DNA from 4 places in the Pseudoduganella rhizocola genome. Region 2 is predicted to be linked to each of the others. Evidence: predicted binding sites of a transcription regulator. Region 2 holds the regulator's gene; each other region holds the start of a gene.
What was found. The regulator LexA, encoded in region 2, represses DNA repair genes until DNA is damaged. The targets are predictions, from matches to a motif close to ACTGTATNNNNATACAGT.
Positions count from the first base shown of each region.

Region 1: recA (recombinase RecA) is a predicted target of LexA. The motif match lies at 1,814-1,831, and genes of this name have one in related genera.
Region 3: ACJRPG_RS00515 (DNA topoisomerase IV subunit B) is a predicted target of LexA. The motif match lies at 1,215-1,232, and genes of this name have one in related genera.
Region 4: imuA (translesion DNA synthesis-associated protein ImuA) is a predicted target of LexA. The motif match lies at 1,211-1,228, and genes of this name have one in related genera.

Region 1 covers NZ_JBJQIK030000019.1:20,053-23,256, forward strand. The annotation lists gene recX (recombination regulator RecX) at 174-632, opposite strand; gene recA (recombinase RecA) at 706-1,776, opposite strand; gene ACJRPG_RS24475 (response regulator) at 1,879-2,571, shown strand; gene ACJRPG_RS24480 (sensor histidine kinase) at 2,568-3,204, shown strand, end outside.
Region 2 covers NZ_JBJQIK030000002.1:66,735-69,938, reverse strand. The annotation lists gene priB (primosomal replication protein N) at 1-257, opposite strand, end outside; gene rpsF (30S ribosomal protein S6) at 277-660, opposite strand; gene lexA (transcriptional repressor LexA) at 884-1,525, shown strand; gene ACJRPG_RS03880 (glutathione S-transferase family protein) at 1,525-2,151, shown strand; gene ACJRPG_RS03875 (hypothetical protein) at 2,158-2,595, opposite strand; gene ACJRPG_RS03870 (cystathionine gamma-synthase family protein) at 2,678-3,204, opposite strand, start outside.
Region 3 covers NZ_JBJQIK030000001.1:103,949-107,152, reverse strand. The annotation lists gene kdpA (potassium-transporting ATPase subunit KdpA) at 1-53, opposite strand, end outside; gene ACJRPG_RS00525 (potassium-transporting ATPase subunit F) at 54-143, opposite strand; gene ACJRPG_RS00520 (response regulator) at 334-1,194, opposite strand; gene ACJRPG_RS00515 (DNA topoisomerase IV subunit B) at 1,315-3,204, shown strand, end outside.
Region 4 covers NZ_JBJQIK030000003.1:399,404-402,607, forward strand. The annotation lists gene ACJRPG_RS09040 (SOS response-associated peptidase family protein) at 1-331, opposite strand, end outside; gene ACJRPG_RS09045 (hypothetical protein) at 451-1,086, opposite strand; gene imuA (translesion DNA synthesis-associated protein ImuA) at 1,288-1,989, shown strand; gene ACJRPG_RS09055 (Y-family DNA polymerase) at 1,922-3,204, shown strand, end outside.

The DNA.
Region 1 (3,204 bases), on a different contig from region 2:
GACCGATGCCACATAAAGTGGCCAAATTAGTAAGCAGCCATGTACAGAAAAGTACGTTGCCGCAGCTTCTACGGACAACCACCGCACCCGCGGTGCTGCATCAAACTACAAAAGTGTAGCACACCGGCCGATGCTTTGGAAAAATGCGGCCTGACCAGAGGGAGGCGTGGGGCTCAGTATTCCTCGTCCGGGGCAGTGCCCTGCATGGCCACGCGGATGGCTTTCTGGGAGAAGCCGCGCTGCATCAGGAAGCGCATCTGCTTGCTGCGGCCTTCGGGGTCGGCCGCCACTTCGCCGAATTTGCGCTGCCAGACCTCCACGCAGCGCGCCGTTTCGTCCTCCACCAGGCCGGCCTTCGCTTCCTGCAGGGCCTCGCCGCTGATGCCGTGGCTTTGCAGCTCGGCCAGGATACGGCTGTTGCCGTAACGCGCCGAGCGCCGGTGCACCAGCGATTCCGAAAAGCGCGGATCGGACAGCCAGTTGTTCTGTTCGAGGAAATCCAGCAGCGCCTCCACATCGTCGCCCTCTTCCGCATAACGCTCCAGCTTGCGGCGCAGGTCCACGCGGCTGTGCTCGCGTGTCGACAGCAGGCGCAGGGCGCGGGCTTTCAGGCTGAGGGGTGGGCGGGGCATGCGGTGAGGGCCTTAAATGCAATCGCCACCGTGCCGCAGTGCGGGACGGTGGCGATTCGCTTCAGCTAAGTGATTACTCCACCGCCTTCAGCTTCGGCGCCGGCGCGTCGGCGGCCGATGGCGGCAGCTCGCGCACACCCAGCGAGGCACGGACCTTGTTCTCGATCTCGCGCGCCAGTTCCGGACGCTCTTTCAGGAAGATGCGTGCATTGTCCTTGCCCTGGCCGATGCGGTCGCCGTTGTAGGAGTACCACGAGCCGGACTTCTCAACGATCTTGGCTTCCACGCCCAGGTCGATGATTTCGCCTTCGCGGGAGGTGCCTTCGCCATACAGGATGTCGAAGTGGGCTTCCTTGAACGGCGGCGCGATCTTGTTCTTGACCACCTTGACCTTGGTTTCATTGCCGATCACCTCGTCGCCCGACTTGATGGAGCCGGTGCGGCGGATGTCCAGGCGCACGGAGGCGTAGAACTTCAGCGCATTACCGCCAGTAGTGGTTTCCGGCGAACCGAACATCACACCGATCTTCATGCGGATCTGGTTGATGAAGATGACCAGGGTATTGGTGCGGTTGATGGTGCCGGTCAGCTTGCGCAGCGCCTGGGACATCAGGCGGGCCTGCAGGCCCGGCAGGGCGTCGCCCATATCGCCCTCGATCTCGGCGCGCGGGGTCAGGGCCGCCACGGAGTCCACCACGATCAGGTCCACGGAGCCGGAGCGCACCAGCGCATCGCAGATTTCCAGGGCCTGTTCGCCGGTGTCCGGCTGGGAGATCAGCAGTTCGTGCAGGTTCACGCCCAGCTTCTGGGCATAGGTCACGTCCAGCGCGTGTTCCGCGTCGATGAAGGCGCAGGTGCCGCCGATTTTCTGCATTTCCGCGATGGTTTGCAGGGTCAGCGTGGTTTTACCCGAAGATTCCGGACCGTAGATTTCGACCACACGGCCGCGCGGCAGGCCGCCGACGCCCAGGGCGATGTCCAGGCCCAGGGAGCCGGTGGACACAGTCTGCACTTCCTCGATCGGGGCGCTGGCGTCCATGCGCATCACGGAGCCCTTGCCGAACTGCTTCTCGATCTGGGCCAGGGCGGCAGCCAGGGCTTTGGCTTTTTCGGAGGCCGGTACTACAGCTTTTTTGTCGTCCATGGTGGTCTTTCGGGCAAAGTTGTTCGGTACAGGTGGTACTGTATAGGTATCCAGTACTTTTTGCAAGTACTGTATGAGGGGGGTTCGTGATATAAATCAGGGATGCGTATTTTACTTGCCGAAGATGACAGCGTTCTGGCCGACGGACTCACGCGCTCGCTGCGCCAGTCCGGGTATGCGATCGACTGTGTAAAGAACGGCCAGGAAGCGGATACGGCCCTCTCCACCCAGGAGTTCGACCTGCTGATCCTGGACCTTGGCCTGCCCAAGATGTCCGGGCTGGAGGTGCTGCGCCGCCTGCGTTCGCGCTCTTCCCTGCTGCCGGTGCTGATCCTGACGGCGGCCGACTCGGTGGAACAGCGCGTAAACGGCCTCGACCTGGGCGCCGACGACTATATGGCCAAACCTTTCGCGCTGTCCGAGCTGGAGGCGCGCGTGCGCGCCCTCACCCGGCGCGGCCAGGGCGGCGGCTCCACCGTCATCAAGCATGGCCCGCTCAGCTATGACCAGGTGGGCCGCAGCGCCTATATCAACGACCAGATGCTGGACCTGTCGGCGCGTGAACTGGGCCTGCTGGAGATCCTGCTGGCGCGCACGGGACGCCTGGTGTCGAAGGAACAGCTGGTGGACCATCTGTGCGAATGGGGCGAGGAAGTCAGCAACAACGCCATCGAGGTCTATGTGCACCGCCTGCGCAAGAAGATTGAAGTGGGCGGCGTGCGCATCGCCACCGTGCGCGGGCTGGGCTACTGCCTCGAAAAGTATTCAAGCGCCAGCGCTACCGAAGCCAAGTGAATCCGGTCGCCGAGGAAGAAGTCGAGATCCAGCATTCGCTGTTCGGCGAAATCCTGGACTGGATGCTGGCGCCCCTGCTGCTGCTGTGGCCCATGAGTATCGCGATCACCTACCTGGTTGCGAAATCCATCGCCAACCAGCCGTTCGACCATGCGCTGGAAGACAGCGTGACCGTGCTGGCGCAGCAGGTGCGCGAGGTGAACGGCAAGCTGGTGCAGCGCCTGCCCGGCTCCGCGCGCGATATCCTGCGCGCCGACGATATCGACAATGTCTACTTCCAGATCATGGGGCCGCAGGGGCGCTACGTGGACGGCGACCGCGACCTGCCTCAACCCGAGGCGCGCGCCGAAGACGATGAGCTTCGCCCCGGCGACGTGCGCTTCCGCAACGACAACCTGCACGGCACGCCGATCCGCATCGCCTATTCCTATGTGAACCTGGAAGAGGACAGCAAGCGCGAACCGCGCCTGGCCATGGTGCAGGTGGCCGAGACGCTGGAGAAGCGCGCCAAGCTGGCCAATGAAATCATCAAGGGCGTGATCCTGCCGCAGTTCATCATCCTGCCGGTGGTGCTGGCGCTGGTGTGGTTCGCGCTGTCGCGCGGGCTGCTGCCGCTGGCCGAACTGCAGGAAC
Region 2 (3,204 bases):
AGGCTTTTGCTATTGCGGTTCTTCTTCGCCAGGAAACCGCTGAACTCATACACGCCACCGAGGGCTGCCTGGTTGAACCGTCCGGAGATTTCGCCTGCCGCAACGGCGGCGATCTCGAATTCGGTCAAGCGGGCGATGCCTGCCTCCATCTGCTGCGAACTGTGCTGCAATACTGCATTCACAATCGGCATGCCGGCCGGGGTGTAGCGCAGGGCGTCCCGTTCGGTGATGAGGGCGGTGAACTGAAGCTGGTTCAGGTCCGTTCCTGATTAAGACTTAGGCCGCGGCAGGGGCAGCTGCTGGTGCTTCGGCGCGGTGGCTCTTGGCCGCATCTTCACGCTGGACCGACTTCATCATCGGCGAAGGAGCGGTTTCCGCTTTCTTCATCTTGACGGTCAGGTGACGCAGCACGGCATCATTGAATTTGAACGCGGTTTCCAGTTCGACCAGAGTTTCGTTGTCGCACTCGATGTTCATGCAGATGTAGTGTGCTTTCGCCAGTTTCTGGATCGAGTACGCCATTTGACGGCGGCCCCAATCTTCCACGCGGTGCACGTTACCGCCGCGCGAGGTCACGCTGGCCTTGTAACGTTCGATCATCGCGGGCACTTGCTCGCTCTGGTCCGGATGGACGATAAATACGATTTCATAGTGACGCATGCAAACTCCCTTAAGGACTGTGAAAATAGCCCACCCCGGCGTCAAGACGAGTGTGGGAAGAGGTAAGCCCGCAAGCATAGCAGCTTTTCGCCCCGATTGGAAGAGCGGGACCGGCTGACACCACGGTGCCTGACCCCAGGGTGTCAGCTTTCCCCATAAAAAGCTTGCAATATCCGACACACTGTACAAAAATACAGTCTGTCGATATTCACAGTGGCCACCCATGATCAAACTGACTGCAAGGCAGGAAGAAATCCTCAATCTCATCAAGGATGCGATCGAGAACACCGGCTTCCCGCCGACCCGCGCCGAGATTGCGGCCGAGCTGGGCTTCAAGTCGGCCAATGCCGCCGAGGAGCACCTGAAAGCGCTGGCGCGCAAGGGCGCCATCGAAATCACCGCCGGCACTTCGCGCGGCATCCGCCTGCTGGGTTCGTTTGCCGAGTCCAGCGCGCCGATGCCGCACGTCCCGGCCCCGGTCCTGATGAGCCTGCCACTGATCGGCCGCGTGGCGGCCGGCTCGCCCATCCTGGCCCAGGAAAACCTGGAAACCAGCTACAGCGTCGACCCCAAGCTGTTCAGCAGCAAGCCGGACTACCTGCTCAAGGTGCGCGGCGAGTCGATGCGGGACATCGGCATCATGGACGGCGACCTGCTGGCCGTGAAGAAGGTGGACAGCGCCAAGAACGGCCAGATCGTGGTGGCCCGCCTCGGCAACGAAGTCACCGTCAAGCGCTACCGGCGCAACGGCGCCACCATCGAGCTGCTGCCGGAGAATTCCGACTTCAAGACCATCACCGTGCAGCCGGAGGACGAATTCGCCCTGGAAGGCCTGGCGGTAGGGCTGTTGCGCAGCTGGCACTGATGGCGATCCAGCTCTACGGCAGCTGCGAGTCCGGCCACAGCTACAAAGTCCAGCTGATGCTGAATGTGGCCGGCGTGCCGCACAGCTACGAGGAAATCGACCTGCGCCTGGCGCGGGCCGACCGTCCGGAACCCTTCCGCAGCCTGGCGCGCTACGGCGAGGTGCCGCTGCTGGTGCATGACGGCAAGCCCTACGTGCAGTCCAACGCCATCCTGCTGCACCTGGCGCAGCACCTGCGAGCTTACGGCGGCGAAACGGCGGAGCGCCTGGAGCGCGTGCGCGAATGGCTGTTCTGGGAAGCGAACCGGGTCGGCATGTCGATGGCCCACCTGCGCTATGGGCAGAAGTTCGACGACGAGGGCGCCTATGCGGGCACGGTGCTGCCCTGGTTCCGGCGCCGCTTCGACGCCGACATGCTCAGGCTGGAAGAGGAATTCGCCGACGGCCGCGCCTTCCTGCTGGACGACGCGCCCAGCGCGGCCGACTTCTCGCTGTGCGGCTATATGTACTGGCCGGAACAGGCCAAGGTGGACTACCCGGCGCGGGTGCAGGCCTGGCTGGACCGCATCGCGGCCCTGCCCGGCTGGCGCCACCCCTACCGCATGCCGGGCGCCGATCCCTGGTAAGCCGCCCTAGTGGCGCGCGCCATAATAGGTGCCGCGGCTCTCGGCCGCCGTCATCGAGACGCGGCGCGCATGGGCGTTCCAGTCGGAGGCAAATGCCGCAGCGCGGGCGGCCGCCAGCGCGCGCGACTGCCCGATCCAGCGGGCCCGCTGCAGCTGCGCCTCGGCAGCGGCGTCTTCGGCCTCCTGCACCAGCTTCAGGTAGGTGTCCTGCCCCAAGGCCTCATTGCTGTCGAACTCCGCATTCAGGCGCTCAGCATAGCGGTTATAGCAAGCCTGCCAGTTGCGGTACTCCTGCTCCGTGCGCTGGGCGGCGGCCTCGTTCGAGACCGCCACGAATGCCGGCAGCTTGCAGCCGGACTGGCTATACGCGAGGTGATCGAAGGAAGTAGCGGCGGAAGCACTGCCCGCCATGGCAGCCAGGATGATTGCAGCGATGCGTTTCATTGCAGACCTCTTCGGACGGTGGGAAAGTGTAGAAAATCACTATACCCCCGCCGTCCGGCGAGCGCAATTTGCTTGCATGCTGCTAGGCTTCAGGCAGCGCGGCGCGGAAATCGTCCAGCAGGTCGGCCGTGTCCTCGATGCCGACCGAGACCCGGATCAGCGATTCGGCAATGCCCATCGAAGCGCGGCGCTCGGCGCCCATCTCGTAGAAGATGGTGTGCGCCACCGGAATCACCAGCGTGCGCGTGTCACCCAGGTTGGAGGCCGGCACGGCGACCTTCAGACGGTTCAGGTAGTCGAAGCAGTCGATGCCCTCTTTCAGCTCGAAGCTGAACAGGGAGCCGGCGGCCTTGAACAGCTCCGCCGCGATGGCGTGCTGCGGGTGCGAGGCCAGGCCCGGATAGTGGACCGCCGCCACCCGCTCATCCTGCTCCAGCATTTCCGCCAGCGCCTTCGCATTGGCGCTGGTGCGCTCCATGCGCAGCGCCAGCGTTTCCGAACCGACGGCGATATGGTGGGCCGCCTCCGGCCCCAGGGCGGCGCCGAAGTCGCGCAGGCCCTTGGCGCGGATCTGCGTGATGCCCCACATGGCGGGCGCCGCCTTCTTGT
Region 3 (3,204 bases), on a different contig from region 2:
GCCAGCAGGACGATGAGGAATGCTGCGAGCAGCAGGAGGGATTGTGCGCTCATTTACAGCTCCTCCGCCTTCAGCAGGGCGACGAGCAGGTACACCATGAGGCCCGCGGCGGCCAGCGCGCCGATCAGATAGAAGGTAGTCATTGCTCCCCTCCCAGCTTGCCGCAGCCCGCGGCCATGGCCCAGGCCAGCAGCGCAAATGCGCCGATCAGGCCAATAAATACGACATCCATCGCGATCCCTTTCAGGTCTGTTTTGATGGATTCGAGCTTATCGGGACGCGCCTAAAAAGGGCGTAAAGACTTCATGATGGGGCGTAAACGGAATGTAAAAATCAGGGCAAACGCATCAGCCGTTTGAGCACGGAACGCAATGTCGCATCCGAAACCGGCTTGTCCAGCGAGCCCGCGATGCCGCAAGCCGCCGCGCGCGCCTCGTCGAACACCGCCCCCGCCGACAGCATCAGCACTACAGCCGAGCTCGTGTCCACTTTCGGGTCTGACCCCGAGGTGGACACGGCCTCGGCTGTAGCATAGGCGTCCATATCCTCCAGCGAGGTGTTGATCAGCACCACGGCAACGGGGCGCGTGCGGCAGGCGGCGACGGCATCGTCAGTGCCGGCGGCCCACGACGCGGTGACGCCATGGCGGCGCATCAGCCTCGTGATGTGCTGGGCAAACGCATCGCTGCGGTCCAGCACCAGCACCTCGCCCTGCAACGGCGGCTGGCGCATGGCGATGTATTCGGCGGGATCGGTCAGGTCGAGGTCCACGCGCGGCGCGCGGCGGCGCTCCGGCATGGGCGGCAGGCCGCTGGCGGCGCGCGCGGCCAGCGCTTCGGCTCGGCGCTCTACCAGCTTGCCCAGCTCGTGGTACACGCTGTCCCACTGTACCGGCAGGCGCAGGTTCGGATAGGGGAAATCGGGATGCGCCAGGTCCAGGCCCGGCGCCCCCAGCACCAGGGCGGGACGAATATCCCCCTGCGTGAGCCCATCCAGCGCGGCGAGCGTGGACAGGTGGGTTCCGTTAGCTAAATATAAATCCGGCTCTTGCAAAGAGTGCGCGGACAGGCAAAAATACGCCGGCCCCTTGTCCGGCGCCCGTTGCAGGCCGCTGGCGATGGCGGCGGCAGCCTGCGGCGGAAAGCCGACCAGGCGCACGGCGAACGGGAACTTCTCGGTCTGCTCTGCGGACATGCGATGTTGACGTTGTTTTTACGGCATTTAACCACAGTTCCCGCCCGGATTCGGCCATTTGACCTCGTTGAGGATAGAATGCGCAGGCGTCCGCATTAACCAAGAACCGCTTTCTCTAGTATGGCCACTAAAAAACCTGTTTCCGATTACAGCGAATCATCCATCCGGGTCCTGAAAGGTCTGGAACCAGTCAAGCAGCGCCCGGGCATGTACACCCGCACCGAGAATCCGCTGCACATCATCCAGGAAGTGATCGACAACGCCTCGGACGAAGCGCTCGGCGGCCATTGCAAAAATATTATCGTCACGCAGAATGCCGACGGCAGCGTGACCGTGGAAGACGATGGCCGCGGCATCCCGGTCGGCCTGCATCCGGAAGAAAACGTGCCGACGGTGGAGATTGTATTTACCCGCCTGCACGCGGGCGGCAAATTCGACAAGGGTTCGGGCGGCGCTTACGCCTTCTCCGGCGGCCTGCACGGCGTGGGCGTATCGGTGACCAACGCGCTGTCCAAACGGCTTGAAATCTCGGTATGGCGCAAGGACGACAAGGGCAATGTCTACCACCATCTCGCCTTCGAGAACGGCGACCTGGTGCAGCCGCTGGCTTCAGAAACCACCGCGAAAGACGGCAAGAAGTCCGGCACGCGCGTGACCGCATGGCCGGACCCGAAATACTTCGATTCCCCGCTGATCTCCCAGGTCGAGCTGCAGCGCCTGTTGCGCTCCAAGGCCGTGCTGCTGCCCGGTGTTACCGTTACCCTCATCAACGGCAAAACCGGCGACAAGCAGGTATGGCAGTACAACGACGGCCTGCGCGGCTACCTGAATGAAGCGCTGGCGCAGACCTCGAACGGCGAAACCGTGGTGCCGCTGTTCGAAGGCGAGCAGTTCGCCGGCCCCGATGCGGAAGGTTTCGCCGAAGGCGAAGGCGCATCGTGGGTAGTGGCATGGACGGAGGAAGGCGCGATCGTGCGCGAGTCCTACGTCAACCTGATTCCAACGCCGAACGGCGGCACGCACGAATCCGGCCTGCGCGAAGGCCTGTTCAGCGCCATGAAGAACTTCGTCGAGCTGCACTCGCTGCTGCCGAAAGGCGTGAAGCTGCTGCCGGAAGACGTGTTCGCGCGCGCTTCCTTCGTGCTGTCCGCAAAGGTGCTGGACCCGCAGTTCCAGGGCCAGATCAAGGAACGACTGAACTCGCGCGATGCGGTGCGCCTGGTGTCCACCTACTCCAAGCCTGCGCTGGAGCTGTGGCTGAACCAGCATATCGACTACGGCAAGAAGCTGGCCGAGCTGGTGATCAAGCAGGCCCAGTCCCGCCTGCGCTCCGCGCAGAAAGTGGAGAAGAAAAAATCCTCCGGCGTGGCTGTGCTGCCGGGTAAGCTGACCGACTGCGAATCGAACGATACCGCGCGCACGGAACTGTTCCTGGTGGAGGGCGACTCCGCAGGCGGTTCCGCCAAGATGGGCCGCGACAAGGAATTCCAGGCCATCCTGCCGCTTCGCGGCAAGGTGCTGAACTCCTGGGAGACGGACCGCGACCGCCTGTTTGCCAATAACGAGATCCACGATATCGCGGTGGCGATCGGCGTCGATCCGCACAGCGTGGGCGATGCGCCCGACCTGTCCGGCCTGCGCTACGGGAAAATCTGCATCCTCTCCGATGCGGACGTGGACGGCTCCCACATCCAGGTGCTGCTGCTGACCCTCTTCTTCCGCCACTTCCCGGCGCTGATCGAGAACGGCAATATCTGCATTGCGCGTCCGCCGCTGTACCGCGTGGATGCGCCGGCGCGCGGCAAGAAGCCGATCCAGAAGCTGTACGCGCTGGATGACGGCGAACTGACCGCCATCGAGGACAAGCTGCGCAAGGACGGCCTGAAGGACGGCAGCTGGTCGATTTCCCGCTTCAAGGGCCTGGGCGAGATGAACGCCGAGCAGCTGTGGGAAACCACCATGAACCCGGACACGCGCCGCCTGCTGCCCGTATCGCTGGGCGACTTCGCG
Region 4 (3,204 bases), on a different contig from region 2:
AATATCGCACCATGGGCACAAGGCAACGTCTCCCTTCGCGCCATGCGCCCTTGTATTCAGCGGCTACGCCGACCCGCTCGGCGCGTGTATTCATCGTCGTCTTCTTGAACTCGCCTTGTAGATATTTACGCTTCGGCTTCATGCCGAAGCTAGCGAGCAAGGCTTTACGTTGGATATCTTCGCCCAGCACAACGATCGGCGCGACATAGTCTTGGAAAATCTCTTCGACCCAGTCTTTCTGCGGCGGTTCGACATTGAACCGCTCGAGCCCATGTCGTTTCACGGTGGTGTAGTTAACGCACATTGCATTAAGCGGTTTGGAAAGCTGCATAGTACCAAAGCGCGGCGCAATTCCGCACTATGAACGCAACGTTTCAAAGGATCGCGGAACCTGGCGATCCTGTTGTGCGTCCTCAGCTTATAGCTGAGCGGACGGTACGGCTGAGTAATTTACTCGTACAACCCTGCCTGCGCTTGGTGTAGACCGCCCGGAAGCACGTCATAGAGCTCGTGCGTATCTGCCGCCATCCTATCGGGCGATGTGTCGGCAAAGACTAACAAACTAAAGGCATTGGTGATGCGCGCGTTCAGCGCCACAGCGCAGGTGCTGGGGGCGACCTCCAATGAAAACTCACGGTCAAGTTCGGAGATTCCGCTCTGGACGGTATCACGCTTGCCCCATCGGTCCAGCTGTTCTTCCACGGAGAAACCAGGAATTGGCGGCGCACTTGCGGCGGCCCAATAGAAGTAGATGGCGCCAAAGTCAGGGAAGATGCGTCCGTGCTCCTCGTAGAACATAGCCTTCGCCAGGCGGCTGGCAAGCAAACTCATCGCGTCCTGCAGCCTTGTATCGACTGGTTCGGTCGATACGGTATGGACGGGCGCTGTCGAGGCCAAGATCTGACCAGCGTCCAGCGCCGCATCCTGACACGGTTCGCATGAGGGGAAAACATAGCGCGCGGGCCACGCCGACAGCTTGATCAGAGCATCGGGAACGCACGGCGCCAACAACTGCTTTTCTGCCACACCGCAGAAGATGCAATTTTTACATTGCTCATCATCTCGCCCGTGCTTTACTGAGTCCATCTGCTCTCCCCTATCTGTTCGTTGCTCACGCGTTCAATTGTAAGCCGGCTTTCATGGATCGCTCTGCGACAATCGATGCCACGCGGAATTAAAAAAAACTGCAAATCACCACGGCATCCAATATACTGTATATTCATACAGTATTCAATCACTAATATGCTTGTCGTCTCTGTTCCAGCCCTTGCGTTAGCACCATCCGGTATGGATCCAGGCACGCTGCCCGATGTGTGGCGGGCGAGCGAACTGGCCCGGTCGCGCGTACCCGCTGCCAGCTGCGGGTACGCGGTGCTGGACCGGGAGCTGCCAAACGGTGGCTGGCCGCAATCGAGTTTGACTGAACTACTGCTTCAGCAGCACGGCATCGGCGAACTGCAGTTGCTGCAGCCGATGCTGGCTCGGCTGGCGCGTAGCCAGCGCATTGCGCTGGTGCAGCCGCCCTGCATCCCGCAGGCAATGGCAGCGCGGCACTGGGACCTCGATCCGCTGCAGCTGCTGTGGCTGCGTCCGAAGTCCAGCGCCGACGCGCTGTGGTCGGCTGAACAGATTCTCAAGAACGGTAGCTGTGGCGCTCTTCTACTCTGGCAAAGCAATATCCGCACCGAATCGCTGCGCCGCCTGCACTTGGCGGCCCAAGGCAGCGAAACGTGGTTCTGGCTGCTGCGTCCGATGGCGGCTGCGCTCGAGCCGTCGCCGGCGCCACTGCGGCTCGGCTTGCGCCCGGCGCATGGCGGCATGGTGGTCGAGGTCCTGAAACGGCGCGGCCCGGCTGCAGACGGCCACCTGTTTATCCAGCTGCCGCACATGCCGGCGCGGCGCCCGATCACCGAGAGCGACCATGCAACTGCTGTTCAGCCTGCACCTACCCCTGCTGCCGCTGCAAGCCCTGCGCCCCTGCTGGTCTGAGCCGGGGCCCTTTGCGGTGATCGACGGCGGCCGGGTGCTCGCCGTGTCGGCTGAGGCGGCCGCGCTCGGCGTGCGGCCCGGCCTGCGTGCCGGCGGCGCCCAGGCCATCGCGCCCCAGGCAGTGCTGTTGGAGCGCGACCTGCAGAAGGAAGCCGATGCGTTGCAGGCCGCCATCCTCGCGCTGTTCCAGTTCACGCCCGACATCGCGCACGCGCCGGACTTCGGCCTGCTGCTGGATGTGGGACCCAGCCTGCGCCTGTTCCACGGTCCGCGCGCGCTGGCCGACAAGGTGCTGCACTGCCTGAGCCAGCAGGGCCTGAGCGCCACCCTGGGCGCGGCGCCCACGGCCGCCGGCGCCTGGCTGCTGGCCCGCCGCCCCCGCCAGCGCCAACGTCCGCTGCGGCGGCGCTGCCTGCGCCTGGCAACCCTGGCCACGCTGCTGGATTCCCTGCCCTGCAGCATCCTCCCCGAAGCGCAGCCTTTCCTGCCACTGCTGACCGGCATCGGCGCACGCGACCTGGCCGCGCTGCGCCGCCTGCCGAAAAGCGGACTGCTGCGCCGAACCAGCGTGCAGCTGGCCGACGCGCTGGCGGGCGCCTATGGCGAGTCGATCGAACTGTTCCGCTGGATCAGCATCCCGGCCACCTTTACAGCCCGGCTCGACACGCTGGAACGCATCGAGCGAGCCGATGACCTGCTGGAAGGAGCGTCCCGCCTGCTGCTGCAGATGACGGGCTGGCTGACGGTGCGCCAGCTGGCCGCCGCCGCTTTCACCCTGCTGCTGCTGCATGAACGGGGCCGGGCCGCGATAGCGCCGACGGCGCTCGAGATGGTGCTGGCCGAGCCGGCATGGCAGGACGCCCACCTGCTGCGCCTGCTCAAGGAGCGCCTGGCGCGCATCGAGTTGCCGGCGCCGGTGATCGGCCTGCAGCTGGACGCGGTGCGCCTGGAAGCGCAGGCGCCGCCGAGCGGCGAGTTGTTCCCGCAGCCGGGCGGCTCGCCGGCCGACCTACTGCGCCTGCTCGAGCTGCTGAGCGCGCGCCTCGGCGCCGACAATGTGCTGATGCCGCAACTGACGCCTGACCACCGTCCGGAAGTGTGCAATACCTGGGGCCCGGCGGCGGTTAAGCCGCGGCGATCCACGATAGACGCTGAAGAGCTGGACCGCCCGTTCTGGCTGCTGGAAAAACCGGTCAAACTACTCTTACGCGACGA